Regions from separate parts of the Sphingomonas sp. S1-29 genome, predicted to be linked through region 2. Evidence: predicted binding sites of a transcription regulator. Region 2 holds the regulator's gene; each other region holds the start of a gene.

The links. The regulator LexA, encoded in region 2, represses DNA repair genes until DNA is damaged. The targets are predictions, from matches to a motif close to GTTCCNCNCTTGTTCT.
Region 1: a site for LexA is predicted at 6,620-6,635, ahead of OKW76_RS01235 (ATP-dependent helicase). Genes of this name have one in related genera too.
Region 3: a site for LexA is predicted at 6,375-6,390, ahead of uvrA (excinuclease ABC subunit UvrA). Genes of this name have one in related genera too.

The regions. Positions count from the first base shown of each region.
Region 1 covers NZ_CP110678.1:260,590-270,602, forward strand. The annotation lists gene OKW76_RS01215 (alpha/beta fold hydrolase) at 1-657, opposite strand, end outside; gene OKW76_RS01220 (hypothetical protein) at 750-908, opposite strand; gene OKW76_RS01225 (hypothetical protein) at 1,025-1,366, shown strand; gene OKW76_RS01230 (catalase) at 1,469-3,538, shown strand; gene OKW76_RS01235 (ATP-dependent helicase) at 4,325-6,616, opposite strand; gene OKW76_RS01240 (GFA family protein) at 6,721-7,119, shown strand; gene OKW76_RS01245 (ThuA domain-containing protein) at 7,173-7,916, shown strand; gene OKW76_RS01250 (inorganic phosphate transporter) at 7,992-9,647, shown strand; gene OKW76_RS01255 (hypothetical protein) at 9,654-9,821, opposite strand; gene rsmD (16S rRNA (guanine(966)-N(2))-methyltransferase RsmD) at 9,902-10,013, opposite strand, start outside.
Region 2 covers NZ_CP110678.1:445,417-455,429, reverse strand. The annotation lists gene trpD (anthranilate phosphoribosyltransferase) at 1-61, shown strand, start outside; gene trpC (indole-3-glycerol phosphate synthase TrpC) at 58-840, shown strand; gene OKW76_RS02130 (MBL fold metallo-hydrolase) at 898-1,785, opposite strand; gene OKW76_RS02125 (ArsR/SmtB family transcription factor) at 1,856-2,170, shown strand; gene OKW76_RS02120 (rhodanese family protein) at 2,175-2,693, shown strand; gene OKW76_RS02115 (sulfite exporter TauE/SafE family protein) at 2,741-3,478, shown strand; gene moaC (cyclic pyranopterin monophosphate synthase MoaC) at 3,564-4,055, shown strand; gene OKW76_RS02105 (molybdopterin molybdotransferase MoeA) at 4,052-5,224, shown strand; gene lexA (transcriptional repressor LexA) at 5,291-6,001, shown strand; partial or broken gene OKW76_RS02095 (ComEC/Rec2 family competence protein) at 5,991-8,126, opposite strand; gene gltX (glutamate--tRNA ligase) at 8,125-9,645, shown strand; gene OKW76_RS02085 (citrate synthase) at 9,693-10,013, shown strand, end outside.
Region 3 covers NZ_CP110678.1:1,947,140-1,957,152, forward strand. The annotation lists gene OKW76_RS09190 (Fur family transcriptional regulator) at 1-73, opposite strand, end outside; gene OKW76_RS09195 (MucR family transcriptional regulator) at 198-614, opposite strand; gene OKW76_RS09200 (GNAT family N-acetyltransferase) at 714-1,202, opposite strand; gene tsaB (tRNA (adenosine(37)-N6)-threonylcarbamoyltransferase complex dimerization subunit type 1 TsaB) at 1,199-1,837, opposite strand; gene OKW76_RS09210 (malonic semialdehyde reductase) at 1,857-2,450, opposite strand; gene OKW76_RS09215 (NifU family protein) at 2,482-3,057, opposite strand; gene purB (adenylosuccinate lyase) at 3,206-4,549, shown strand; gene OKW76_RS09225 (MFS transporter) at 4,626-6,185, opposite strand; gene uvrA (excinuclease ABC subunit UvrA) at 6,398-9,409, shown strand; gene OKW76_RS09235 (AAA family ATPase) at 9,564-10,013, shown strand, end outside.

The DNA of each region.
Region 1 (10,013 bases), 180 kb from region 2:
CACCAGCGTGGGCACGGTGAAGGCGGCAAGGTCGGGGACGAAATCGGTGGTGCCGAACGACTTCGCGCATTCGAGCGTCGCTTTGAGGCTGGCCTGCATCGCGACGTTCCACGACGCGTTCACCGTTTCCTCGCTCACGGGATGCGACATCAGCCCGACGCCATAGAAATCGCGCAGGAACGAGCCGAAGAATTTGGCCCGGTCGGTCGCGATCTGCGCGCCGATCTTGTCGAGTTCCTCAGGCGGAACGCCGTGCGGGTTCGCCTCGGTCTTGAGCATCCCGGGAACCACCGATCCGATCAGCCCGGTCATCGCCACGCCCTTGCCGCCATGCCGCGACATGTAGCGCGCGACCTCGCCGCCGCCCATCGAGAAGCCGATGATCGCCGCGCCATCGGTGACGCCCGCCGCCGCCATCACATCGGCAAGATCGTCCGAGAGCGTGTCGTAATCATAGCCGCTCCATGGCTGGCTCGACCGGCCGAAGCCGCGGCGATCATAGGCGATCACGCGGTGCCCCGCCTCGGCGAGCGCCATCGCTTGCGGGTCCCAGCTGTCCGCCGACAGCGGCCAACCATGGATCAGCACGACGGGCCGCCCGCTGCCCCAATCCTTGACGTACAGATCGGTGCCGTCGCGGGTTTTGACATAGGGCATGGTCGTTCTCCTGAAGGTCGAACCGCGCCAACGGGTCGCGGCACCGGGCGTTCCGCGGTGGTGCGCCAGCGCACCCGGCGCCGCACGCTCGTTCAGTTGCCGCCGTAGTCGGGCTGGCCTTCGATATCGCCGCCCGGCTGATCGTCGTCGGGGGTGCCGGGGGCGGGTGCCTGGTTGCCGGGCTCGTCGATCGGCGCGGGCGTGTTGTTGTTGGCTTGCCCGTCGGGTTTTTCGCGCTGTTGGTCGCTCATCGATCGTCTCCTGTGCAAAAGCTGCCGCCGATCAACGCGCGATTATGCTATGCGGAACCACGCCTGCCCGTTTTGGTTCTTGCTGCGATGCAGCATGAAGGTATAGCATGGATGCCATGAAGCTTCCCGCAGACGACGAAGTCGCAGCACCTGCCGGCCCCGCGCCCACGATCTTCGAAGCGATCGTGCGCAAAACGTGCGTATCGGCGACCTATAACCGCACCGAGATCATCCTGGCGCCGCACGCGATGTGGACCCGCCATGGCGACATGTTCGTCGATGCGGTGACGCTGCGACTCAACGACGCCCCCCCGCGCGAGGTGAAGCTGGGGACGTTCAAGCTAATCGGCCTGGGCAATCTCCAGCGCACGAACGAGCGCTTCTACGTCAGCGAGTTGTTCCAGCCGGGCGATGCCAAATATGGCGGCGAGATATTGCTCGCGGTCGAGCCCGACTGAGCCGATCGCCGGCCGCTCGCCGGCGCTGTCGATTTTAATCCTGCTGACTGCGCCGCTTTTGCCGGTTCGTGCGTTTATCACACGAACGAGGAAAGCGAATTTATGAGCGATACCAAGATCGTCCACGGCAACGGCGGCGAAACGCATCAGCAGGCGGCGGGCGATACGCCGGTGCTGACGACCAATCACGGCATGCCGATCAGCGACAACCAGAACAGCCTGAAATCGGGCAAGCGCGGCCCCACGCTGCTCGAAGACTTCGTGCTGCGCGAGAAGATCTTCCACTTCGATCACGAGCGTATCCCCGAGCGGATCGTCCATGCCCGCGGCTCGGGCGCGCACGGCGTGTTCGAAGCGACCGCCGACATCTCCGACCTGTCGCGCGCTGCGGTGTTCGCCAAGGGCGAGCAGACCGAAGTGTTCGTGCGCTTCTCGACCGTCGCGGGTGGCGCCGGATCGGTCGACACCCCGCGCGACGTGCGCGGTTTCGCAGTCAAATTCTACACCAAGGAAGGCAATTGGGATCTGGTTGGCAACAACATCCCGGTCTTCTTCATCCAGGACGCGATCAAGTTCCCCGACCTCGTCCACGCGGTGAAGATGGAGGCAGATCGCGCCTATCCGCAGGCGGGCAGCGCGCACGATACCTTCTGGGATTGGGCCAGCCTGATGCCCGAATCGACGCATATGCTGATGTGGGCGATGTCCGACCGGACGCTGCCGCGCAGCTTCCGCACGATGGAGGGGTTCGCCGTCCACACCTTCCAGCTGGTCAATGCCGAGGGTAAGTCGAGCTTCGTGAAGTTCCATTGGAAGCCAGTGCTCGGCCTGCAATCGACGATTTGGGACGAAGCGCTCAAGCTCCAGGCCGCCGATAACGACTATCAGCGCCGCGACCTGTGGGAAGCGATCGACACCGGCAGCTTCCCCGAATGGGAACTCGGCATCCAGGTGTTCGACGAAGCCTTTGCCCGCGCGCAGCCCTATGACGTGCTCGACGCGACCAAGCTGATCCCCGAGGAGGACGTTCCCGTCCGGATCATCGGCAAGCTGACGCTCAACCGCAACGTCGACAATTTCTTCGCCGAGACCGAGCAGGTCGCGTTTTTGCCGACCAACATCGTGCCGGGTATCGATTTCTCGAACGATCCGCTGCTGCAGGGGCGGCTGTTCAGCTATCTCGACACGCAGAATTCGCGGCTTGGAACCACCAACTTCCATCAGATTCCGATCAACGCGCCGCGCTGCCCGTTCGGCAATTTCCAGCGCGACGGCAAGATGCAGACGCAAGTGCCCAAGGGCCGCGCGAACTACGAGCCCAACAGCTTGGCCGAGTTTGGCGAGGATGGCGGCCCGCGCGAGAGCCCGACGCGTGGCTTCGCGACGACCAACGCGATCACCGGCGACGACGAGCAGGGCGAGAAGCTGCGCATCCGCGCCGATCTGTTCGCCGATCATTACAGCCAGGCGCGGTTGTTCTGGAAATCGCAGGACGCGCATGAGCAGGCGCATATCGCCTCGTCCTTCGTGTTCGAGCTGTCGAAGGTCGGGTTGGAGGCGATCCGTCCGCGGATGGTGGCCAATCTGCGCAACGTCGATGAGGCGCTGGCACAGCGCGTCGCCGATGGCCTCGGCATCGACTTGCCCGCCAAGGCACAGGCCGCGCGCGAGCCGGTCGACATGAAGCCTTCGGACGCCTTGTCGATCCACAAGAACATGAAGCCGATGCTCAAGGGTCGTGCAGTCGGCATCCTGATCGCCGATGGCAGCGACGGGGCCGAGATCGATGCGCTGGTCGCCGCGATCGAGGCCGAGGGTGCCAAGGCGGTGCTGATCGCGCCCAAGGTCGGCGGCGCGACGCTCGCCGACGGGTCGAAGCGCAAGGCCGATGGCCAGCTCGCGGGCATGCCCTCGCAATTGTTCGACGCGGTGGCGCTGGTGCTGTCGGCGCAAGGCACCGCGATGCTGCTCAAGGAAGCCGCGGCGGTGCAGTTCGCGATGGATGCGTTCGGTCACCTCAAGGCGATCGGCGCGAACGATGCGGCCAAGCCGCTGCTCGACAAGGCGGGGGTCGAGGCCGATGCCGGGGTCACCGGGCTGGGCGGCGATTTCATTGCGGCGGCGGCGCATCGCTTCTACGATCGCGAGCCCAAGGTGCGCATGCTGGCGTGAGTTTGGCTGCTATAACCCCGTTTGTCCTGAGTAGGGACTGAGCGGAGGCGAAGGCCCGTATCGAAGGACATTGCCCCAAGCGGACCGGTCCTTCGATACGCCGCTTCGACGGGCTCAGCGGCTACTCAGGACGAACGGGCGGGGATTGGGGCATGGGTGCCGCTCCGTCTTCTCCCCCGTTCGTCCTGAGTAGGGACTGAGCGAAGGCGAAGGCCCGTATCGAAGGATGTTACCCCAAGCGGGCGGGTCCTTCGATACGCCGCTTCGACGGGCTCAGCGGCTACTCAGGACGAACGGTTGGGGTTTGGGGATGGGTGCCGTCCCGTCTCCCCCCCCCCGTTCGTCCTGAGCAGGGACTGAGCGGAGGCGAAGGCCCGTATCTAAGGACATTGCCCCAAGCGGGCGTGTCCTTCGATACGCCGCTTCGACGAGCTCAGCGGCTACTCAGGACGAACGGGCGGGGGTTGGGGCATTTGTGCCGTCCCATCTCCCCCCGTTCGTCCTGAGTAGGGACTGAGCGGAGGCGAAGGCCCGTATCGAAGGACAGTGCCCCAAGCGGCGGGTCCTTCGATACGCCGCTTCGACGAGCTCAGCGGCCACTCAGGACGAACGGTTGGGGATTGGGGCATTTGTGCCGTTCCGTCTTCCCCGTTCGTCCTGAGTAGGGACTGAGCGGAGGCGAAGGCCCGTATCGAAGAACATTGCCCCAAGCGGGCCGGTCCTTCGATACGCCATTTCGACAAGCGCAATGGCTACTTAGGACGAACGGTTGCGGGGAAGCAGCCCTCACCCCACCGTAACGAAGCTGTCCATCACCCGCTTGCGCCCCGCGGTCTCGAAATCGATCTCGAGCTTGTTGCCCTCGATCTCGGCGATGCTGCCATAGCCGAATTTCTGGTGGAACACGCGCAGACCCACCGAGACGTCGCTGCGCCCCTTGTTGCCAAGGCTCACCGCCGACGCTCGCGCCTCGATGATCCGCGTCGGCTCGCGGACGAACGTCCCGGTCGACGCAGCGCGCTGCCAGCCCGGCCCGCGCCCCGATCCGCGCGCGACGTCCGAAAACGGATCGGCATTCTCGCTCCAATTGGCGCGCCACAGGCTTTCGCCCCCCGACATCGTCGTTTCGGCCTCGATATGCTCGGGTGGCAGTTCCTCAACGAAGCGCGAGGGCAGGCTCGACGTCCATTGGCCATAGATCCGGCGGTTGGCGGCGTGAAGGATCGTCGCCTTCCGCCGCGCGCGGGTGATCGCGACATAGGCAAGACGGCGCTCTTCCTCGAGGCTCGCCAGCCCGCCTTCGTCGAGCGCGCGCTGCGAGGGGAAGATGCCTTCTTCCCAGCCGACCAAAAACACCGTGTCGTATTCGAGGCCCTTGGCGGCGTGGATCGTCATGATCGTCACCTGCGCGTCCTGCTGGCGATTCTCATTGTCCATCACCAGGCTGACATGCTCGAGGAACGCGCCGAGGCTTTCATATTCCTCCATCGCGCGCACGAGTTCGGTGAGGTTCTCGAGCCGACCCGCTGCCTCGGCCGACTTTTCGGCCTGGAGCATCGCGGTATAGCCGCTTTCGTCGAGCAATTGCCGCGCCAGCTCGGCATGCGGCAACTCGCCCGCCATCGCGCGCCAGCGTGCCATGTCGCCCACGAGATTGCCGAGCGAGCGCCGCGCCTGCGGGGTCAGTTCGTCGGTGTCGAGGATCCGCGCGGCGGCGGTGGTGAGCGGAATGCCCTCGGCCCGCGCGAGCTGGTGGACCTTCTGTACCGCCTTGTCGCCCAGGCCCCGTTTGGGGACGTTGACGATTCGTTCGAACGCCAGATCGTCGGCGGGTTGCGAGACGACGCGCAGATATGCCAGCGCATCGCGAATTTCGGCGCGTTCATAAAAGCGGAAGCCGCCGACGATGCGATAGGGCATGCCGATCGCGATGAAGCGATCCTCGAATTCGCGCGTCTGGTGCTGCGCGCGGACCAGGATCGCGACGTCGTTGAGGCTGAGCCCGCCCTCTCCGTTTCTTGGGCGCATCTCGCCCTCGATCTGCTCGCCGACACGGCGCGCTTCCTCGGGGCCGTCCCAGACTCCGACCACGCGGACCTTCTCGCCCTCGTCCGCCTCGGTCCACAACGTCTTGCCGAGGCGACCGCCATTATGTGCGATCACCCCCGATGCGGCGGCGAGGATATGCCCGGTCGAACGGTAATTCTGCTCGAGCTTGATCACCGCCGCGCCGGGAAAGTCGCGCTCGAACTTCAGGATGTTCTCTACCTGCGCGCCGCGCCACGAATAGATCGACTGGTCGTCATCGCCGACGCAGCACAGATTTTTGCGCGCCTGTGCCAGCAGCCGCAGCCACAGATATTGGACGCTGTTGGTGTCCTGATACTCGTCGACCAGCATGTAGCGGAAGCGCTGCTGATATTGCTCGAGCACCTCGCGATGCGTCTTGAGCAGCACCAGCGCGTGGAGCAGCAGGTCGCCGAAATCGCAGGCGTTGAGCGCGAGCAGCCGCGCCTGGTAGGCGGCGTACAGCTCCTGGCCGCGGCCATTGGCGAATAATTCGGCCTCGCCCGCGTCGAGGTCCTTGGGGGTCATCCCCTTGTTCTTCCACCCGTCGATCAGCCCGCCCAATTGGCGCGCGGGCCAGCGTTTCTCATCGAGGTCGGCGGCGGCGATCAGCTGCTTCATCAGCCGCAACTGATCGTCGGTATCGAGGATGGTGAAATTGCTTTGCAGCCCGATCAGCTCGGCATGGCGGCGCACCATCTTGGCACCGATCGAATGGAAGGTGCCCAGCCACGGCATCCCCTCGACCGCGTCGCCCACCAGCCGCCCGACGCGCTCGCGCATTTCGCGCGCGGCCTTGTTGGTGAAGGTGACCGCCAGGATCTCCGACGGCCATGCCTTGCGGGTGTAGAGCAGGTGCGCCAGCCGCGCGGTGAGCGCCGCGGTCTTGCCGGTGCCAGCGCCCGCGAGCACCAGCACCGGGCCGTCGGTGGTGAGCACTGCCTGGCGCTGCGGCGTGTTCAGGCCGCGCAGATAGGGCGGATCGTCGGGGCTTGGTTGGGGGTGCGACATCGGTGAACAGGTAGGGAACGGCGCATCGCGGGGCAAGCGTTTCGGGATTGGCGCGGGGGCAGGGCGATGATACGCCCGCTGCACAGCGTTCTTGGGAGAGGGTGATGCTGACCGGAAGATGCCATTGCGGCGCGATTTCCTATGCGATGCCGGCGCAGGTGCTGCACCACGCGCTTTGCCATTGCGCCGATTGTCGGCGATCGGCTGGCGCGCCGATGGTGGGGTGGGCGATGCTGCCTGCCGACCAGCTGCAGGTGAGCGGCGAGCCCAAGACCTATGCCTCGTCGGCCGATGGTCGCCGCGAATTTTGCGGCACCTGTGGGACCGGGCTGTTCTATCGCAACGACGCGATGCTGCCCGGGCTGGTCGACGTTCAGACCGGAACGCTCGACGATCCCGACGCGATCCCCGCCCAGTCGCACATCCAGGTCGCCGAACGGATCGGCTGGATGCAGGGCGTCGAGGCCTTGCCCGCGTTCGAGCGCTTTCCGCCCTTCGAATGAAGCCAAGCCTGGCGCCACCCCAAGCTCACCCCGGGAATGAAGGAAAATCCCCTATGACATTGTACCGGTTGGTGCTGTTGTTCCTGTCGATCGTGCTGCTGCCGACCGATGCTTTCGCCGCGCCCGCGCGCGTGCTCGTGTTTTCGCATACCACCGGATACCGCCACGCCTCGATCGAGGCGGGGGTCGCGGCGCTGAAGCGGATGGGGACGCAGCGCGATTTCACCGTCATCGCGAGCGAAGACCCGGCGATCTTCAGCCCGCAAAAGCTGAAGGACATCGATGCGATCGTCTTCCTGAGCAGCACCACCAACCCCGCCGATCCGGCGTCCGAATGGCTGGTGGGGGATCGGCGGGCGGCGCTGCAGGCGTTCGTGCGCGGCGGCGGCGGGATCGTCGCGGTGCATGGTGCCGCCGATTCGCATTTGGCCTGGCCGTGGTACGGGCAGATGATCGGCGGCTGGTTCGAAAGCCATCCGCGCGGCACGCCGACCGGCGACGTGACGATCGTCGATTCGAAGCACCCCGCCGCCGGAGGCATGACCGGCAAGCAGCGCCGCGCCGACGAATGGTATTATTTCAAGGATTTCGACCCCACCGTCGATCTGCTGGCAACCGTCGATCCGGCTTCGATCGGCGAGAAGGACGCGAACCCCAATCCCGCGGCATGGGCGCATGAATTCGAAGGCGGCCGCGTGTTCTACACCGCGATGGGCCATGCCGATGCCAGCTTTAGCGAGCCCTGGTATCTGCAGCATCTGGGGGCAGGGCTCGATTGGGCGCTGCGCCGGCGATAGCCGCGGCGGGCGGGGCGCACGCCCCGCTCGCGTCGCTGTCATCAACCCGTCACATTGCCTACCCAAAGGCGCGCAATGGCTACCATCGCGCTAGATCCCCATGAGCCCCTCGATCGCGCGCCCGCGGGGCCGTCGCTCGATGCCAAGCCGCACCCCTTTGCGCGGCTGATCTTCTTCGGGCTGCTGCTGGGCGGCTTCGTCTATGCCTGCGCCAGCGTGCTGATCGACACGCAAGGGGTGGGCGAGGAACTGGCGCTCGGCGCGTTCGCGTTCCTCGCGCTCGCGCTGGTGATCGCGCTTGGGTTCGAATTCGTGAACGGCTTCCACGACACCGCCAACGCGGTGGCGACGGTAATCTACACCAACGCAATGCCCGCCAACCTGGCGGTGATCTGGTCGGGCTTCTTCAACTTCCTCGGCGTGATGCTGTCCTCGGGCGCGGTCGCCTATGCGATCATCACGCTGCTGCCGGTCGATCTGCTGCTCAATGTCGGGTCGAGCGCTGGGTTCGCGATGATCTTCGCACTGCTGCTCGCCGCGGTGCTGTGGAACCTTGCCACCTGGTATGTCGGGCTGCCCAATTCGTCGAGCCACACGCTGATCGGATCGGTGCTCGGGGTAGGCTTTGCCAACCAGCTGATGACTGCGGGGTCGACCGGCGGCACCTCGGGGGTCGATTGGAGCCAGGCGCAGAAGGTGCTCACCGGGCTCGCGATCGCGCCGCTGATCGGCTTCTTCGCCGCGCTGCTGCTGCTGCTGGTGATGCGCGCGGTGCTCAAGAACCCCAAGCTCTACAGCGCCCCCGAGCGCGACGCGCCACCGCCGCGCGGCATCCGCGCGCTGCTGATCTTCACCTGCACCGCGGTGTCGTTCAGCCACGGCAGCAACGACGGGCAGAAGGGGATGGGGCTGATCATGCTGATCCTGATCGGCTGCGCCCCCACCGCCTATGCGCTCAACCGCACGATGCCCGAAAGCGCGACGCCGGCGTTCGTCGCCACCGCCGATCGCGCCGCCGCGGTGTTCGAAAGCAAGGGCGGGCTCGCGACGCCGCTGCCGATCGCCAACGCCCGCGCGATCCTTACGCAGGCGCTGCAGACGCGCGATGTCGAGCGACCCGAAACCTATGCCGCGCTCGGCGTGATCTCGCGCGACGTCAGCGAGCAGGTCGCGGGCTATGGCGCCCTCGCGCGGGTGCCGGCGCAGGCGACCCCCAATTTGCGCGGCGACATGTATCTCGCGCTCGACACCTCGAAGCTTGCGCTCAAGGCCGAGTCGGCGCAGCGCCGCTTCTCGGCGCCCGAGATCGCAGCGATCGACGCCTATCAGGACCAGCTCGAAGCTGGCACGCGCTTCATTCCCTTGTGGGTGAAGATCACCGTCGCGCTGGCGCTGGGGCTGGGGACGATGGTCGGGTGGAAGCGGATCGTCATCACCGTGGGGGAGAAGATCGGCAAGGCGCATCTGACCTATGGGATGGGCGCATCGGCCGAGCTGGTCGCGGCGTGCACGATCCTCGCCGCCGATCGCTTCGGCCTGCCGGTATCGACGACGCATATCCTGTCGTCTGGGGTCGCGGGCGCGGCGGTCGCCAACGGGCAGGGGCTGCAGGCGCGGACGATCCGCAACATGGCGCTGGCTTGGGTGCTGACCCTGCCGGTGGCGATGCTGCTGTCGGGTGGCCTCTACTGGCTGCTGCTCACGCTGGTGCGCGCGACCGGCAACGGCTGAGCCGGGCTAGACCGGCTGGCGGAGATATTCGCCGGCGCTGCGGGTGATCGCGTCCCAGCGCTCGCCGATCGTCCGTCCCGGCGCGCCGCTCGGCTGGATGAACGCGAGCAGCACGCCCGCCCCCGCCACCATCAGCAGCGCGCTGCCGATCCGATATTTGCGATGCCTGACCATCGTCGATCCCCGTCACGCGTTACATTGCGGACAGCAATACGCTTCAATGGGTTAGCGCGCGATGAACGACGCGCTCGGCGTCAGCCCACCGGACGGAGCAGCGTCAGCTTCGCCTTGCCGTGCTTGCGGTCGGCATCGATCTCGAAGCCGGCGATCTCGACCTTTTCGGTATGCCCGGTCTCGATGCTGATC
Region 2 (10,013 bases):
CGAAGCGATCGACAGCGCCCGCGCCGCCGCCCTCCTCACCCGCTGGATCGACCGCGTATGACCATGCTCGACGATATTCTTGCCGCCAAACGCATCGACGTCGCCGCGCGCCGCGCCCGCGCGAGCATCGCCGATCTCGACGCGCGCGCCGCCGCCCAGACCGCGCCGCGCGGCTTCCGCGCCGCGCTCGATGCCAAGGCAGCCAATGGCTATGCGCTGATCGCCGAGATCAAGAAGGCCAGCCCGTCGAAGGGCCTGATCCGCCCCGATTTCGACCCGCCCGCGCACGCGCGCGCCTATGCCGCGGGCGGCGCGGCGTGCCTGTCGGTGCTCACCGACGAACCCGGCTTCCAGGGACATGACGACTATCTCGTCGCCGCGCGTCAGGCGTGCGACCTGCCCGTCCTGCGCAAGGATTTCATGGTCGATCCCTGGCAGGTCGCCGAATCGCGCGCGCTCGGCGCCGATGCGATCCTCATCATCGTCGCCGCGCTCGACGACGGCGCGATGGCCGAGATCGAGGCCGCGGCGATCGAGCGCGGGATGGACGTGCTGGTCGAGGTCCACGATGCCGAAGAAATGGCGCGCGCGCTGCGGCTGAAGTCGCAGCTCATCGGCGTGAACAACCGCAACCTCAAGGACTTCAGCGTTGATTTTCAGCGCACCTACGAACTCGTCCATTCGGCCCCGGCGGGCTACACCTTCGTCGCCGAAAGCGGCCTCACCACCCGCGCCGACCTCGACGCCATGGCCGCCGAAGGGATATGCTGCTTCCTGATCGGCGAAGCGCTGATGCGCCAAGCCGACGTCGAAGCAGCGACGCGGGCGATGGTGGGGTAAGGCTCGCCGCGCCAGCCCCCGCCGCGCCAGCCCCCCACCGCGCCCGCCCCCACTGCGTCAGCCCTTGGGCTGGTCGTCGGCATCGCGCCATTTCACGGGTATCTTGAGATAGGTCACGCCGTTCGCGGTCGCCTCGGCAAAATGCCCCGCGCGGATATTGACCTGGATCGAGGGCAGCAGCAGCTTGGGCACCGCCAGCCCCGCGTCGCGATCCTCGCGCATCGCGACAAAGGCTTCCTCGCTTACCCCGTCATGCACGTGCACGCTCGACCGGCGCTGCTCGCCGACCGTCGTTTCCCAGCGATAGTCCTCGCGCCCCGGCGCCTTGTAGTCATGGCACAGGAACAGCCGCGTCTCGTCGGGCAAGGCCAGCAGCCGCCGGATCGAGCGATAGAGCGTCCGCGCGTCGCCGCCGGGAAAATCCGCCCGCGCGGTCCCATAGTCGGGCATGAACAGCGTGTCGCCGACGAACGCGGCATCGCCGATCACATAGGTCACGTCGGCGGGGGTGTGGCCGGGGACATGCAGCACCTCGACCGCCAGTTCGCCGATCGCGAAGCGGTCGCCATCCTCGTACAGACGATCAAAGTCCGAACCGTCGGTCTTCAAATCGGTCATCGCGAACACCGGACGGAAGATGCGCTGGACGTCGCGAATATGCGCGCCGATCCCGATCGGCGCCCCGGTATGCGCCTTGATAAAGGGCGCCGCCGACAGGTGATCGGCGTGCGCATGCGTCTCGAGCACCATTTCGATGCGCCAGCCATGCTCGGCTGCGAAGGCCAGGATCCGCTTCGCCGAACGCGTGTCGGCGATGCCGCTGGCGACGTCGAAGTCGAGCACCGGGTCGATGATCGCGGCGGCATGGGTGGCGGGATCGCCGACCAGATAGCTGATCGTGTTGGTCGGCGTGTCGAAAAACGCCTCGATAAAGGGCTTGGTCATGATCGTCTCCATTGCTGCTTGACGATATATGCAGCTGCACTACATTAGCAATACCTAATGGAGTGAACCGATGTTGAAGCCGCCGCTCGATCTGGCCGCGTTCGAAACCAAGGCCGCCGAGGTCGCAGACATGCTCAAGGCGATCGGCAATGCGCGGCGGCTGGTGTTGTTGTGCAAGCTCGTCGAACATGGCGAAGTCACCGTGAGCGACCTCGCGCGCGACGTCGGCCTGTCGCAATCGGCGTGTTCGCAACACCTCGCCAAGATGCGCGACGAAGGGCTGATCGCCTTCCGGCGCGAAAGCCAGACGCTCTGGTATCGGATCGCCGATCCGCGAGTCGAAACGCTGCTCGCCACCCTCTACCAGTTATATTGCAAGGACTGATCCGATGCCGATCAAGACGCTTTCCCCCGCCGACGCCCGCGCCGCCATCGATTCGGGTGCGCGGCTCGTCGATATCCGCAATGCCGATGAACATGCGCGGTTGCGCATTCCTGGCGCGATCCACCTGCCGCTGGCCCGCGTCGGCGACCTGCCCAGAGGGGCCGAGCCTATCGTCTTCCATTGCCGCTCGGGCGCGCGCACCGCGGGCAACGCGGCATTGCTCGCGCATGCTGCGGCCGACGCCCCCGCCTTCGTCCTCGATGGCGGGATCGATGGCTGGCGCGGCGCCGGGCATCCGGTCATCGCCGATCGCTCGCAGCCGATCGAGATCATGCGCCAGGTGCAGATCACCGCGGGCGCGCTGGTGCTCGCCGGCGTGCTGCTCGGGCTCTATGTCGTACCCGGCTTCTTCGCGCTGGCGGCGTTCGTCGGCGCGGGGCTGGCCTTTGCCGGCGCCACCGGCTGGTGCGGCATGGCCCGCCTCCTCGGCGTGATGCCGTGGAACCGGCGCGCGGCCGGGTAAGCCGTCATGGATATCGGCACCATCATCCTGCGCTGGGATCGGGCGTAGTGATCGGCCTGATCCTGGGGGTGGTCGGCGGCGGCGGGTCGATCCTGGCGGTGCCGTTGCTGGTCTATGGGGTCGGGGTCGGGTCGGCGCATGCCGCGATCGGCACCGCCGCTGTCGCCGTCGCGGTCAACGCCTTTGCCAGCACCGTCGGCCATGCCCGCGCCGGCCGGGTCAAATGGCGCTGCGCGGCGGTATTTGCCGCATCTGGGATGATCGGCGCGGCGATCGGTGCCGAAATCGGCAAGGCGATCGACGGCCAGCGATTGCTCGCGTTGTTCGGCGTGCTGATGATCGGCGTCGGGCTGTCGATGCTGCGCAAGCGACGCACGCTCGAGGCTCCCAACGTCCGGCTGACCCGCGACAGCGCCGCGACGCTGCTGCCCCGGCTGATCCCGATCGGCCTCACCGTCGGCCTCGCCGCGGGCTTTTTCGGCATTGGTGGCGGATTCCTGATCGTCCCCGGGCTGATCCTCGCCACCGCGATGCCGCTGCCCTATGCGATCGGTACGTCGCTCGTCGTCATCACCGCGCTGGGGCTGACGACCGCGACCTCCTATGTCGTATCGGGGCTGGTCGATTGGCCTGTCACCGCGTTGCTGGTTGCCGGCGGCGTGGTCGGCACCGCGATCGGGATGCTGCTGGCGAGCCCGCTTGCCACGCGCAAGCACCTGCTCGAGCGCGGCTTTGCCGGCATGGTCATCGCGGTGGGCGCCTATGTGGTGGCGACCTCGATCTAGGCCGGGCCTCGCCGACCGACCGCGCGACGGTCCGATCGCGTCCTCGCCCCTACCCGGCACCCCCGAACCCCGCTACCCCAGCGCCATGCCCCACCTCACCCATCTCGATTCGGCGGGCGCCGCGCGCATGGTCGATGTCGGCGACAAGGCGACGACGCAGCGCACCGCGATCGCCACCGGCCATATCACCATGTCGCCCGATGCCGCCGCCGCGATCCGCCAGGGCGCGGTCGCCAAGGGCGATGTGCTCGCGGTCGCGCGCGTCGCGGGGATCATGGCGGCCAAGCGCACCAGCGACCTCATCCCCTTGTGCCACCCGCTGCCGCTGTCGAAGGCCGAGATCGCGCTCGACGTCGCGCACGATCGCGTCACCGCGACCGCCACCGTTTCGACCGCGGGGCAGACCGGGGTCGAGATGGAGGCGCTGACCGCCGCCTCGGTCGCGCTGCTGACGATCTACGACATGGCCAAGGCGCTCGACAAAGCGATGACGATCGGCGGCGTCCGGCTGCTCGAAAAGCGCGGCGGCAAGTCGGGTGACTGGCACGCTCCCGCCCCTGGCGGCCCGGCCCGATGATCTCGCTCGACGAGGCGCTCGCCCGGCTTTGCGCGCTCGCTCCAGCGATCCCCGCCGAAACCGTCCCGCTGGCGCAGGCCGCGGGCCGCTGGCTCGCCGAACCGATCGCCGCCAGGCGGACTCAGCCGATGCGCGACCTGTCGGCGATGGACGGCTATGCGCTTCGCTTCGCCGATCTCCCCGGCCCGATCGCGGTGGTTGGCGAAAGCGCTGCCGGGCGTGGCTTTGCCGCTGCCATCGGCCCCGGCGAAGCGGTGCGGATCTTCACCGGCGCGCCGCTCCCGCCGGGCGCCGACACCATCCTCGTCCAGGAGGAAGCCGCTCGCGATGGCGACCAACTGACGCTCAACGGCGAAGGCCCCGGCAGCGTCGGCCGCCACATCCGCCGCGCGGGCCTCGACTTCAGCACCGGCGAAGCGCTGCTCGCGGCGGGCGACCGGCTCACCCCGCCGGCGCTCGCGCTCGCCGCGATCGCGGGGTATGCCGAGCTTCCCGTCCGCCGCACGATCCGCGTCGCGATCGCCGCCACCGGCGACGAACTCGTCCCCCCGGGCCAGCCCGTGCCGCCCGACGGCCTGCCCGAATCGAACTCGATCCTCGTCGCCGCGATGCTTGCGGGCTTGCCCGTCAGCATCGAGCAGCTCGGCATCCTCCCCGACGATCGCGCGGCGATCGAGGCCGCCTTCGCGAGCGTCGACGCCGATCTGCTGATCACCACCGGCGGTGCCTCGGTCGGCGACCACGACCTCGTCCGTCCAGCCCTAGAAGCGGCGGGCGGCGAAATCGATTTCTGGCGGATCGCGATGCGGCCGGGCAAGCCGATGCTCGCGGGGCGCCTCCGCGATACGCTCGTCATCGGCCTGCCGGGCAATCCGGTCGCGGCGTTCGTCACGACGCTGCGTTTCGTGAAGCCGCTGGTGGTGGCGATGGCGGGGGGCACGCTGCCGCTCGCCACCCGCCATCTGCCGCTGGCCGGCCCGCTCCCCGCCAATGACCACCGCGCCGATCACCTGCGCGCCACGATCCAGGGCGGCGTCGTCCATTCGGCCGGGCGGCAGGACAGTTCGATGCTCCGCACGCTCGCGCATAGCGACTGCATGATCCTGCGCGCGCCGCACGCCCCCGCCGCCGCCGCGGGCGACTCGGTGGAAGTCCTGATGATCGGTTAAGGCAAGCTTGACTTGATGGGAGCTGTTGCCTACACGTTCCGCGTCTGTTCCCGACGGAGAACGCTGATGCTGACGCGCAAGCAACACGACCTGATCTGCTTCATCGCCGATCGCCTGAACGAGACCGGGGTTTCGCCGTCGTTCGAGGAGATGAAGGACGCGCTCGACCTCAAATCGAAGTCGGGAGTCCACCGCCTGATCTCGGCCTTGGAGGAGCGCCAGTTCCTGCGCCGCCTGCCCAATCGTGCCCGCGCGCTCGAAGTCTTGCGCATGCCCGAGCGACCCGTTGCCGCGCGCGGAAAGGGAGATTCTACGGGGGACGTAGTGTCGCTTTTGTTGCCTTCCGCGCCACCGGCACCCTCGCGCGCAGCCAGCCCCGCGCCGCGCGCCGCCAATGACGTGATCGAAATTCCGCTCCACGGCCGCATCGCCGCGGGTCTGCCGATTGAGGCGATGGAGAGCGCACAGATGCTCCCCGTCCCCGCGGCCTTGCTCGGCGCGGGCGAACATTATGCGCTCGAAGTATCGGGCGATTCGATGGTCGAGGCGGGTATCCTCGACGGCGATTATGCGCTGATCCGCCGCCAGGAAGTCGCGCGCGACGGCGAGATCGTCGTGGCTTTGGTCGACGAACACGAAGCGACGCTCAAATATTTCCGCCGCGAAGGCGCGATGGTTCGGCTCGATCCGGCGAACCGCTCCTACGATCCGCAGCGCTATCGCCCCGATCAGGTCCGCGTCCAGGGGAAGCTCGCCGGGTTGCTCCGCCGCTATTGAAGCTACGTGGCGGCTGCACCGTTTGGGGCAGCCGCCACGGATGGTCGCTGGGTCGGCCGGCGACGGTGCGAACCTTCCCGCCCGAAAGCGTGATCGCCACCCCGCCGGTTTGCGCGAGCATCGGACGGTCGAGCTTGAGCCAGCGCGGGGTACAGGTACGCGGCAAGCGCCGCTCGCTGATGGCGATGTCGGCGGCACGGCACAGCGCGACGAACTCGGCGATCGGGACTAGATAACCGCTGCGGGTTGCGAGGATGGTCCAGGTGCGACCTTCGGCGGGTAGCCGAACCAGGCACAGGTCACTGCTGCAGCGCGCCCTTGGATCGTCGCTCAGCGCAGACAAGTCGGCATCGGTCCCCCCGGTCTCGCCGAGCACCCCCCGGACATAGTCCCCCGCCCGATCGCGCAGCAGCGCCATCCCGCCATCGCCGGTCCGAACCGCCACATGCCGTCCGTCGCCGGTGACGATCAGATCGGGTCCCGGCGTCGCCACCGCCCACCCCGCGCCGATCGCGAGCGGCACCGCGCCCAGCCACCGCCACCGCGTCCGCCACAACGCCACCCAGATACCGCCCGCGACCATCAACCCGAACGCCGCCCGCGGCATCGACGGCAACGCCTTCACCGCCCCCGGCGCATCGGCGGTGGTGTGGGCGATCCACAGCAAGGCGCGCAACGCCCATTCGGCCAGCCACCAGAATGGCGCCCCCAACCCCGCCGAGTCGAACACCAACGCCGCCGCCTCGAGCGGCATCACGACAAAGGTCGTCAGCGGAATCGCCACGATATTCGCGAGCGCGCCGTACACCCCCGCCTTGTGGAAATGGAACAACCCGATCGGCATCAACGCGAACTCGACCACCAATCCGGTCAGCAGCAGCGACGCCAGCCCGCGCAGCAGGCTCGCCCCCCGGCTCTCCTCGCGCTTCAGGAACCAGCCGCGCACCACCCGATGCTCGTGCAGCGCGACGATCGCGGTCACCGCGGCGAAGCTCAGCTGGAAGCTCGCCGACATCAGCGCCTCGGGCCACAGCAGCAGCACGATCGTCGCCCCCGCCGCAACCAGCCGCAGCGTCACCGCCTCGCGCCCCATCGCCAGCGCCCCCAGCACCAGCAGCGCGGCGATGCACGACCGCACCGTCGGCACCTCGGCACCGGTCAGCCAGGTATAGAACACCGCCACCCCCGCCGCCGCGCCGGCCGCGACGATCGGCAACCGCCACCGCAGCGCCAGCACCGGGCTGAGCGCCAGCAGCTTGAGCACCAGCAGCATCGTCGCGCCGACCACCGCGGTGACGTGGAGCCCGCTCACCGACAGCAGATGCGCCAGCCCCGATCGCCGCAGCGCCTCGTCATCGGCCTCGTCGATCGCGCCGCGGTCCCCCGTCGCCAGCGCCGCGGCGATGCCGCCCGCGCTCCCCTCGATCCGCGCCTGGATATGCCGGGTCAGCCGCTCGCGCAGCCCCGCCCCCGGCGCCTCGCCCGCCCCAACCACCGTGATCGGGGCGAACGCCCGACCCGTCGCGCCGAGCTCGCCGAACCACGCCACCCGCTGGAAGTCATACGCCCCCGGCACCACCGCCGCCCCCGGCGGCATCAACCGCGCCCGCAGCGACAACACCGCCCCGCGCCCAACCCCCTGCGGCAAATCGCGCTCGGCAACGTTCACCCGCACCACCGGCGGCAAGCCCTGTGCGGCAGCGTCCACCACCGCCAGCCGCAGCCGAACGATTTCCCGCGCGGGCATCGGCTCGACCTGCTCAACCCTACCGGCAAAGGCCACCACCACGGGTCTAGAAAGCACCGGCGCGGCGACTCGCTCGGCGCGCGACCACACGAGCCCGCACCCCGCCGCCATCGCGCATCCGGCGACCAGCATGGCACGGCTCGACCGACCGCCCCTCGCGACGCTCACCCCCGCCAACGCCAGCGCCCCGCACGCCGAGAGGAACGCGCTCCAGCGCGCGATGTCGGGCAGCAGGAACCACGCCGCGATGCCGATCCCCAGCATCACCGGCAGCCACAGCACCAATTGATCGCGCTCGGCCTCGAGCCACCGCTCGATCGCCGGGTTCGCCCTTGAAATGCGCGGCCCCGGCGCGATTTGAAGCGAGCCGACACGCATGCTAGGGGCGGTCGCGGCACGTGAAGCCATCGTTTTTCAAGTCTGGGAGCAACCGCGCGTGGGCGCAACACCCGATATCTGCCAAGCCCCCGAGCACGCTGCCGTGGTCACCCGTTTCGCCCCGTCACCGACTGGATTTCTCCACATCGGCGGCGCGCGCACCGCGTTGTTCAACTGGCTGTTCGCCCGCCATCATGGCGGCAAGTTCCTGCTGCGGATCGAAGATACCGACCGCGCACGTTCGACCCAGCCCGCGATCGAGGCGATCCTCGACGGCATGCGCTGGCTCGGGCTCGATTGGGACGATGACGAGGTCTATCAGTTCGCCCGCGCCGATCGCCATGCCGCGGTCGCGCACCAGTTGCTGGCCGCCGGCCACGCCTATCGCTGCTATGCGACGTCGGAGGAACTGACCGCATTGCGCGAGGAACAGCGCGCCGCGGGCAAGCCGATGCGCTACGATGGCCGCTGGCGCGACCGTGATGCAGCCGACGCGCCCCAGGGCGTGCCCTTCGTCGTACGGCTCAAGGCGCCGACCGAAGGCGCGGTGACGATCGAGGACCGCGTCCAGGGATCGGTGACGGTCAACAATGCCGAGCTCGACGATTTCGTGCTGCTTAGGTCGGACGGCACCCCCACTTATATGCTCGCGGTCGTCGTCGACGATCACGACATGGGCGTCACCCATGTGATCCGCGGCGACGATCACCTCAACAATGCCTTCCGCCAGCTCGCGCTGATCCGCGCGATGGATGCGGTCGAGGGCGGTTGGCCCGATCCGATCTATGCGCATATCCCGCTGATCCACGGTTCGGACGGCGCGAAGCTTTCGAAGCGCCACGGCGCGCTGGGGGTCGACACCTATCGCGACGAGATGGGGGTGCTTTCCGAAGCGCTGTCGAACTATCTGCTGCGGCTCGGCTGGGGTCATGGCGACGACGAGATCATCAGCCGCGAACAGGCGATCGAATGGTTCGATCTGGGCGGCGTCGGCAAGTCGCCCTCGCGCTTCGACCAGAAGAAGCTCGAGAACCTCAACGGCCTGTATATCCGCGCCGCGAGCGACGATCGGCTGGTCGAACTCACCGCCCCCCGGCTGCCGTTCGAGGCATCCGACGCCGATCGCGCGCTGCTGACCCGCGCGATGCATGCGCTGAAACCGCGCGCTGCCAGCCTCAACGAACTCGCCGACGCCGCAACCTTCCTGTTTGCCAAGCGTCCTTTATCACTCGACGAAGCAGCCGCCGCGCTGCTCGATGCCAAGGGCAGTCAGCTGCTCGCGGCACTGCATACCAGGCTTGACGCGCTTCCCACCTGGGATACGGAAGCGCTCGAAGCGGCGGTACGCGAGGTCGCCGAAGCCGAGGGCGTGAAACTGGGCGCAGTGGCACAGCCGCTGCGCGCCGCGCTTACCGGCCGCAAGACCTCACCCGGTATCTTCGACGTGCTCGTCCTGATCGGGCGCGACGAAAGTCTGGGGCGTATCGCCGATCAGCTGGCCGTATCGGCCGATCAATGACCATGAATGAAAAGGATACCGCGATGAGCGATGCCGCCAGCCAGACGATGACAATCGGGGAAAAACAATATCCCGTGCGCCAGGGTAGTGTCGGGCCGGACGTCATCGATATCCGCAAATATTACGCGCAGACCGGGATGTTCACCTATGACCCCGGCTTCACCTCGACCGCCAGCTGCGATTCGGCGCTGACCTATATCGATGGCGACGAAGGCGTGCTGCTGCACCGCGGCTATCCGATCGGCCAGCTCGCCGAACAATCGACCTTCATGGAAGTCGCGCACCTGCTGCTGAACGGCGAATTGCCCTCGGCCGACGAGCTCGAGAAGTTCAGCTACACGATTACCCGCCACACGATGCTCCACGAG
Region 3 (10,013 bases), 1.5 Mb from region 2:
TCACGCGGCGCTGCTCGGTGATGCGCAGGCCCTTTTCGTGGCACAGGGCTTCTAGATCAATCTTGCGGGGCATTTGCGCGATGTAATCGCAACCGGCGCGCGAGGGAAGGGCAGCGGCGCCGCGAACGACTCGCAAACGAAAGGGCCCGGAAGCGCGATGCTCCGGGCCCTGTCGGCTTGGCGGTAAGCGCGAAGGCTCAGACGCGCTTGCGGCGCTTGGTACCCAGACCGATCTTCTTGGCGAGCGTGCGACGCTGCTCGGCATAGTTCGGCGCGACCATCGGGTAGTCGGCGGGCAGGTTCCACTTGGCGCGATACTGCTCGGGGGTCATCTGATAATGCGTCATCAGGTGGCGCTTGAGCATCTTCAGCTTCTTGCCGTCTTCAAGGCAGACGATGTAGTCGGGCTTGATCGACGAGCGCACCGAAACCGCTGGCTCCTGCTTCACTTCGGGCTCGATCACCGGATCGCCCAATCCCGTCAGCGCGCCATGCACGTTCGAAATCAGCACCGGCAGGTCCGATACAGCCACGCTGTTGTTGCTGACGTGCGCTGCGACAATATCCGCAGTCAAAGTGATGAGAGTTTCCTGCAATTCCATCTGCGTATCCATGATCGTCCTTCTGACCCAAGAATTATGGCCCTATTGGGCTTGGTTTACCTAATATGACTCTATCGTACTTCGCTTCGCAAACCGCAAGCACTATCAACATCAGCGTTCAAAGTTGTCGAGTAAGCGCATGAAGCTATGCGCATCGAATGCGCCACCGCTGCCACCGCGATAATAGTTACGTCGCTCACCAGTCTTGGAAAAACCTTCGCGTTGATAAAGACCTATCGCCGCATTGCCCGCGCGTACTTCGAGATGGAGCTTGCGCGCGCCGCGGTCGCCAGCATCGCGCATCACCGATCGTAGTAATTGGCCACCCACCCCGCGTCGGCGCCATCGTGGCGAAGTTGCCAGCAACAGTAATTCGGCTTCGTCGAGCGTGCTGCGTGCCAGCGCGAAGCCTGCCGGGGCGCCATCGATACTCGCCAGCGTCAGCCAGACACCCGAGAGCGACAGGATCCCCAGGCACTGCCCAGCGGTCCATGCTTCGCCATAGGCAGGGTCGAACGCCTCGGCCATCAGCGTGGTCACTACCGCCATATCGGCAGGTCCGCCGGGGCGAAGGTCGATCGCGGCGAACACCGAGCTCATCGCGCGCGCGCCGCGCGCTCGGCGATCGACAGCGCGTCGGGCCCGCGGCCATAGATCGGGGTCGCCGCCAGCGCGGTGAATGCGCCCGGCAGCAGCCGTGCCGCCGCGGCATCGGGCAGCGCAAGCGTGTGGGGAAGCTCAGGCGCCAGCGCGAGCAGCCGGCGCGCGCCGTCGCCAACCACATGGGCATCGCCCACCGCCGCCAGCGCGACATCGGGGGCGAGCGATGCGAAGGGCTCGAGCGCGGCGAAGGGGCGCGCGGCGAAGCGCTGGACGAAGACCTCGCCATGCCCGCCCTCCATCACCACCGCCACCGTTTCGCGCGAAGCTTCAGCGGCGAAGGCGGCAGCTGCGACCACCGCGGGCGCGCTATACCCGCTGACCGGGACGCCCCAGCCAAGGCCGAGCCCGCGCGCTGCGGCGATGCCGACGCGGATCCCGGTAAAGCTGCCCGGCCCGCAATCGACCAGGACCGCATCGATCGCGGTGTCGCCCACCACTTCGCCGATCATCGGCACCAGCCGCTCGGCATGGCCGCGCCCGACGACTTCGTGCAGCGACGACGCCACCTCGCCATCCTCAAGCAGCGCGACCGAACAGGCGGCGGTGGCGGTTTCGATGACGAGGATGCGCAACCGCCGGTCCTGCTGCGCGTCAGGCGACGCGGTTGAACTGGTCGAATTCGGGCCGCGGGCTGCGGTCGAAGATCGACGAAGGATCGCCCTTGCCCAAAGTCGCGATGAAGTTGACCTTCACCGCCGGCTGGTCGGCGAAGAACGCGGCATTTACCTTGTCGGCATCGAAGCCCGACATCGGCCCGACGTCCCAGCCGAGCGCGCGTGCGGCGATGATCAGATACGCACCCTGAAGCGAACCGTTGCGCAGCGCGCTCAGCTTGCGGCCTTCGGGATCGCCCTCGAACCACGCCTTGGCGTCGGTATGCGGGAACAGCCAGGGGAGCTGTTCGTGGAATTCCTCGTCCATCCCGATGACCACCGCGGCGGGCGCTTTGCGGATCTTGTCGGCGTTGCTGTCGCTCGCGCACGCCGCCAGCGTATCGCGCGATGCCTGGTCGAGGCACCACACGAAGCGCGACGGCTGCTGGTTCGCCGAGGTAGGCCCCATCTTGAGCAGGTCGTAGATCGCGCGCGCATCGGCTTGCGTGAACGGCGCGTCGGTGAAGCCGTTATAGGTGCGCGCGGCGCGGAAGATCGTATCGAGCGCCGCTGCGTCGAGGGGTTGGGCCATCGTCATTCCTTCGGATCGTTCGGATAGGGTGTCAGACCGCGCGAACTTCGGTCACTTCGGGAACATAATATTTGAGCAATTGCTCGATCCCGTTCTTCAGCGTTGCCGAAGACGACGGGCATCCCGCGCACGCCCCCTGCATCTGCAGATACACCTTGCCCTCGTTGAACCCGCGATAGACGATGTCGCCGCCGTCGTTGGCGACCGCGGGACGGACGCGAGTCTCGATCAGGTCGCGGATCTGCGCGACGATATCGGCATCCTCGGGATTGTCGCCGAAATCACCGCTCTCGGCGGGCACCGAAATGCCGCCCGCGCTGCCGGGGCGGAACAGTGGCATGTCACCCGCAAAATGATCGAGCAGGATCGCCAGCACGTCGGGCTTCAACCCGACCCATTCGACACCCGGCGCCGCGGTGACCGACACGAAGTCCGATCCGAAGAACACCCCGGTCACGTCGCCTAAGTCGAACAACGCCTGTGCCAGCGGCGATGCCTCGGCATCCTCGGGATCGGCGAAGTCGCGCGTGCCCGACGGCATCACCGTGCGGCCCGGCATGAACTTCAGCGTGGCGGGGTTGGGGGTGGTTTCGGTTTCGATCAGCATCACTGGCATGTGGCGGCCAGCAGGGGCGCGATCAACCCCGAAACGCAGCCGCAGCCCGGTTTGCGCCGCCGTCGCCCCTTTGCTAGCGCTCGCGGCACCGCGCGCCGCTCCGCTCGATGCCCGGATTCGCCATTCGAAAGGACATATCTTGGTTCCTCGCTACGCCCGCGCTGCCATGACCGACCTCTGGACGCCCGAGGCGCGCTTCCGCATCTGGTTCGAGATCGAAGCGCACGCGACCGACGCGCTCGCCGACCTCGGCGTCGTGCCGCGCGAGGCCGCGCAGGCGTTGTGGGACTGGTGGAACGCCGCGCGCGCGGCCTCTGCCGATGGCGAGGCACCGATCGACGTCGCCGCGATCGACGCGATCGAGGCGGTGACCAAGCATGACGTCATCGCCTTCCTCACCTGGGTTTCCGAGCAGGTCGGCCCGCAGGCGCGTTTCATGCACCAGGGCATGACCTCGTCCGACGTGCTCGACACCTGCCTCGCGGTCCAGCTCGCGCGCGCCGCCGATCTGCTGATCGCCGATCTCGACGCGCTGCTGGCGGCGATCAAGACCCGCGCGTTCGAACACAAGCTCACCCCGACGATCGGCCGCAGCCACGGCATCCATGCCGAACCCGTCACCTTCGGCCTCAAGCTCGCCCAGGCCTATGCCGAATTCGCGCGTAATCGCGAACGGCTGGTCGCCGCGCGCGCCGACATCGCCACCTGCGCGATTTCGGGCGCGGTCGGCACCTTCGCCAATATCGACCCCGCGGTCGAAGCGCATGTCGCCGCCAAGATGGGCCTCAGCGTCGAGCCGGTGTCGACCCAGGTCATCCCGCGCGATCGCCACGCGATGTTCTTTGCCACGCTCGGCGTGATCGCCAGCTCGATCGAGCGCCTCGCCACCGAAGTCCGCCACCTCCAGCGCACCGAAGTCTTGGAGGCCGAGGAACATTTCTCGCCCGGCCAAAAGGGCTCGTCGGCGATGCCGCATAAGCGCAACCCAGTATTGACCGAAAACCTAACCGGCCTGGCCCGCATGGTCCGCGGCTATGTCACCCCCGCGCTCGAGAATGTCGCTTTGTGGCACGAGCGCGACATCAGCCATTCGTCGGTCGAGCGCTATATCGGCCCCGATGCTACGATCACCCTCGATTTCGCGCTCGCCCGCCTCACCGGGGTGATCGAAAAGCTGGTCGTATACCCGGTGCGGATGCAGAAGAATCTCGATCGCATGGGCGGCCTCGTCCATTCGCAGCGCGTCCTGCTCGCGCTCACCCAGGCGGGCGTCAGCCGCGAGGATTCCTACCGCCTCGTCCAGCGCAACGCGATGAAAGTGTGGGAAAGCGACGGCGAATTGTCGCTGCTCGAACTGCTAAAGGCCGACCCCGAAGTCACCGCCGCGCTGCCGGTCGAGGAGATCGAGGCGAAGTTCGACCTCGGCTATCATTTCAAGCACGTCGACACGATCTTCGCGCGGGTGTTTGGCACGGGGGGCTAGGCTGGAGGGTCGTCAACGCGGTCGGTCGGCACGCGATAGCTAGCTGGGCGAGAGCCGTGCTCGTCTCGGCTCCTCGCTAGATTTCGGCTTCCAGCTCCCGCAAGCTGCGACCCCGCGTTTCACGACCAGCATAGCCGACCAGCCCTGCCGATGCGGTCATGGGCACCAACAAGGCGAGGGCGGCCCCCCCTAGCGTTGGAATAAGGCCGACCAGAGCGAAGCCCTGCGCCGCCACGCCACCAAACTTGCTGCTGGCAGCGATCAAGCCGGTTGCGCGGCCGCGCACACCAAGCGGGTAGTTCTCCGCCGCGTACGGCAGCAACACCGCGATCATGCCGTTGCTGCCAACGACCAGCAGCGCGATAACCGCGATCAGCACCGGGGGGGAAGAAAGTGCGGTGGCGGGAAGCAGTGCTCCGCCCAGTCCCATCAGCGTCAGCATGATGGTTCCGACCAGCGTCCATTTGCTGCTCCAGCGGCTGTAGAGCAGGGCTGCAACCATGATCGTTGGTAGTGCGACCAGCGCCGAGCTAGCGATGATCCCGCTGGCAAGCTCCGCGCTGAAGCCGCGATCGCGAAGATCGGATGGCAGCCAGAGCAGCAGTCCGAAAGTAACAAAGCTCCACGACAAGGCGGAGATCACCAGCGCTGCCGTCAGTTGTCGGTGATGCTGAGCTGCGAAGGCAGCATTGGGGGGCGTTGGTGCCGCCTGACGCCGCACAATACCGAACCGGTCAGCCATTTGCGCCAACTCCGCCTCTCGCCCCTGCTCCAGTAGAAAGCGCGGGGATTCTGGGATCCACCTTGCCAGCGCGAGCAGCAGCAGGCCGGTCGGAAAACCCTGGAGCCACAAGCTTCGCCAACCAAACGCCGGCTCGAACAGGTGAGCGGCCCCGCTAGCGGCAAGGTAGCCGCCGACCAGACCGGTCCCGCCCACGAGCACCAGCACCCAGCTGCGATGCCGCGGTGGCATCACTTCGGCCAGCAAGGTGTAGACGACCGGCAGCATGCCCCCGGCCGAACAACCCATCAGGAAGCACATCAGCAGGTTCCACTCGAACGAGGGCATCGCCCCGCAGATGGATGTGGAGACGAACAGGATGGTCGACAGCAGAATGGACACGCGGCGGCCATAGATGTCCGCCAGCCAACCCCAGACAAACGATCCAATGGTGGTACCAAGGAGGGCGACGAACGGCAGCATGGCCGCGGACGCCGCAGCGATGCCGTACTCGTCGCGCATGCCGGGCAGCACGAAACCCAGCGTCGCGGGTTTCATCGTGTCGATGATCAGGCCCAGCGTCAGGACCAGAAGCACCGTAGCGTGCCAACGGCCAAACGGTGTCTCGTCCGGGGCCTCGAACATCGTTGCGGCATGTGCATCATGCGTAACGCGTCGCTTTGGAAGCGCCCCGAAGATTGCCGCCGGCACGCCGAAAAGGATCAGCGCCATGCCCGCGTACATCCAGCCGTCCATCGGCATGCCGGCCAGATGATTGCCCATCTGGTGCGCCATTGCGAGCATCGGCAGGTGCAGAGCCACGCCGACACTGATCGCCGCGCAGCCCGCCCAGAAGATGGGCCAGCGTTCGCCGATTACCGATGCGCGACGCACCGCGTGGTTGCTTCGTGTCATTGTGCTCCCCGACGGGGCGCTCCTAGCCTGCCAAGCGCAGCGCGCCAACTTGCCACTTGGGGCGCAGCGCGGTTTATCGGCTCACCCCCACGGCAGTCACGGCGCGCGAAAGCCGCACCACCACCCCCCTACCAGCCCCGTGATCGCGCCCCTATCTCGTGCCCCGGCCTTGGCCCTAGCCCTAGCTCCAGAACGAAGATAGAACGCACCGCATGGCATTGACTCACATTTCCGTGCGCGGCGCGCGCGAGCACAATCTCAAGGGCGTCGATATCGACATCCCGCGCGACACCCTCACGGTGATCACCGGGCTGTCGGGGTCGGGCAAGTCGAGTCTCGCCTTCGACACCATCTATGCCGAGGGCCAGCGCCGCTACGTCGAATCGCTCAGCGCCTATGCGCGCCAGTTCCTCGAACTGATGCAGAAGCCCGATGTCGACCATATCGAGGGCCTGTCCCCCGCGATCTCGATCGAGCAGAAGACCACCAGCCGCAATCCGCGCTCGACCGTCGCGACGGTGACCGAGATCTATGATTATATGCGCCTGCTCTGGGCGCGGGTCGGCATCCCCTATTCGCCCGCCACTGGTCTTCCGATCAGCGCGCAGACCGTCAGCCAGATGGTCGATCGCGTGCTCGCGCTCCCTGAGGGCACCCGCCTGCTGCTGCTCGCCCCGGTCGTTCGCGGCCGCAAGGGTGAATATCGCAAGGAGCTCGCCGAGTGGCAGCGCGCGGGCTTCCAGCGCGTCCGCATCGACGGCGAAACCTATCTGATCGAAGACGCGCCTGCGCTCGACAAGAAGTTCAAGCACGACATCGAGGTGGTGGTCGATCGGTTGGTGGTGGGCGGCGACATCTCTACGCGCCTGGCCGACAGCTTCGAAGCCGCGCTGAAGCTCGCCGATGGGCTGGCCTATGTCGATCTGGTCGACACGACGGTCGACGCGCTCGCCAACCCCGTCACCCCCCCCGTCACCCCAGCGAAAGCTGGGGTCTCCGCGGATGGCGCGGGACAGGAGCCGCAAGAGACCCCAGCTTCCGCTGGGGTGACGGATCGCAAGATGAAGGGTGCCGGCATCCCCGCCAACCGCATCGTCTTCAGCGAAAAATTCGCCTGCCCCGTCTCGGGCTTCACCATCGCCGAGATCGAGCCGCGGCTCTTCAGCTTCAACGCCCCGCAGGGTGCCTGCCCCGCGTGCGACGGCCTTGGCGAGCGGCTCGAATTCGACGCCGACCTCGTCGTCCCCAATCACGACCTCAGCATCAAGAAGGGCGCGGTCGTGCCCTGGGCCAAGTCGAACCCGCCCAGCCCCTATTACATGCAGGTATTGGGCAGCCTCGCGCGCGAATTCGACTTCAAGCTCGACACCCCCTGGAAGGACCTCGCCCCCGAACACCAGGACACGATCCTCCACGGCACCAAGGGCAAGCCCGTCACCCTCACCTTCGTCGACGGCCGCAAGTCATACGACGTGAAGAAGCCGTTCGAGGGCGTCATCGGCAACATGAACCGCCGCCTGCTCCAGACCGAGAGCGCGTGGATGCGCGAGGAGCTGTCGAAATACCAGGCCTCGCGCCCCTGCGAGACCTGCCACGGCGCGCGCCTCAAGCCCGAGGCGCTGGCGGTCAAGATCGACGGGCAGGACATCGCCCACGCCACCCACCTCTCGGTCGTCGACGCGCTCGGCTTCTTCGAGCGGCTGCCCGACGCCATGACCGGCCAGCAGCGCGCGATTGCCGAACGCATCCTCAAGGAAATCCTCGAACGCCTCGGCTTCCTCAACAATGTCGGGCTCGACTATCTCAACCTCAACCGCACCAGCGGCACGCTCTCGGGCGGCGAATCGCAGCGCATCCGCTTGGCGTCACAGATCGGCAGCGGCCTCTCGGGCGTGCTCTACGTCCTCGACGAGCCCAGCATCGGCCTCCACCAGCGCGACAACGACATGCTGCTCAAGACGCTGCGCCGCCTGCGCGATCTCGGCAACACCGTCCTCGTCGTCGAGCATGACGAGGACGCGATCCGCACCGCCGATTACGTGATCGACATGGGGCCGGGCGCGGGCGTGCGCGGCGGCGAGGTCGTCGCCAAGGGCACGCTCAAGCAGGTGCTCAAGACCAAGGGCAGCATCACCGCCGATTATCTCAACGGCACCCGATCGGTCCCGCTCCCGGCCAAGCGGCGCAAGGGCAATGGCAAGAAGCTCACCGTCCACAATGCCACCGCCAACAACCTCACCGGAGTCACCGCGAGCATTCCGCTCGGCACCTTCACCTGCGTCACCGGCGTCTCGGGATCGGGCAAGTCGAGCTTCACGATCGACACGCTCTACGCCGCCGCCGCGCGCCAGCTCAACGGCGCGCGCGTGCTCGCGGGCAAGCACGACAAGGTCACCGGGCTCGAACATCTCGACAAGGTGATCGACATCGATCAGTCGCCGATCGGCCGCACCCCGCGCAGCAACCCCGCCACCTATACCGGCGCCTTCACCAACATCCGCGACTGGTTCGCCGGCCTCCCCGAAAGCCTCGCGCGCGGCTACAAGCCCGGCCGCTTCAGCTTCAACGTCAAGGGCGGCCGCTGCGAGGCGTGCACCGGCGACGGGCTGCTCAAGATCGAGATGCACTTCCTCCCCGACGTCTATGTCACCTGCGACGTCTGCCACGGCGCGCGCTACAATCGCGAAACGCTCGAGGTGAAGTTCAAGGGGATGAGCATCGCCGACGTGCTCGACATGACCGTCGAGGATGCGGTCGAGTTCTTCAAGGCGGTCCCGCCGATCCGCGATCGCATGGCGATGCTCGCCGAAGTGGGCCTGGGCTATGTCAAGGTCGGCCAGCAGGCGACGACCTTGTCGGGCGGCGAGGCGCAGCGCGTGAAGCTCGCCAAGGAACTCGCCCGCCGCGCCACCGGCCAGACGCTCTACATCCTCGACGAGCCGACCACCGGCCTGCATTTCGAGGATGTCCGCAAATTGCTCGAAGTCCTCCACGCGCTGGTCGACCAGGGCAACACCGTGGTGGTGATCGAGCACAACCTCGACGTCATCAAGACCGCCGACTGGGTGCTCGATCTGGGGCCAGAGGGCGGCGTGAAGGGCGGCGAGATCGTCGCGCAGGGCACGCCCGAAGTGGTGGCGAAGGAACCGCGGAGTTTTACGGGGAAGTATCTTGCGCCGTTGCTGGAGCGGAAGGCGGCGAAACAGTCGGCGACAGGCCAATAAGCCCTTTCTAATCGGGGGAGAGGATGGGGCCGGCCAGATTCGTATTTCGACCTTGTTCGGATTGGCTATCTTACCGATTGCGGGGACCGAAAAAACCACTTTACTTGGTTGCCGGTAAAACTCACTTTGCCGTTAACGGCGAAAGTGGATCGAGATGAGATACCTGAAATTCCGCATTCTCAACTTTAAGGGTATCAAGGAAGCTAATATTGACCTTCGCTCTATGACCGGAGCGAACGTTTTTTCGTTAGTCGGACTGAATGAAAGTGGAAAAACCACAATCCTTGAAGCTATCCATAGCTTCTCACCGGACTATTTAACAAATAGCCTCAGAAAGACCAAGTCGAAAACTGCTGCTGACTCTGCCAAAGACCGCCTTCCTCGACATTTACTCGCACGGTTTACGGGATCCATTATCGTCGAAGCGACCGTAGAAATATCCGAGAAGGAAAAGTCGGATATTGCCGATGACATTAGGGGTGAGACCGGCATATTTATATTGAAGGACGATTTACCAGATACCTTTACGTTGTGTCGCTCTGATGTATTTGAACGCGGGGACTATGTTGACACAACAAGGCGGTTCGGATTCGAATTGAAAGGA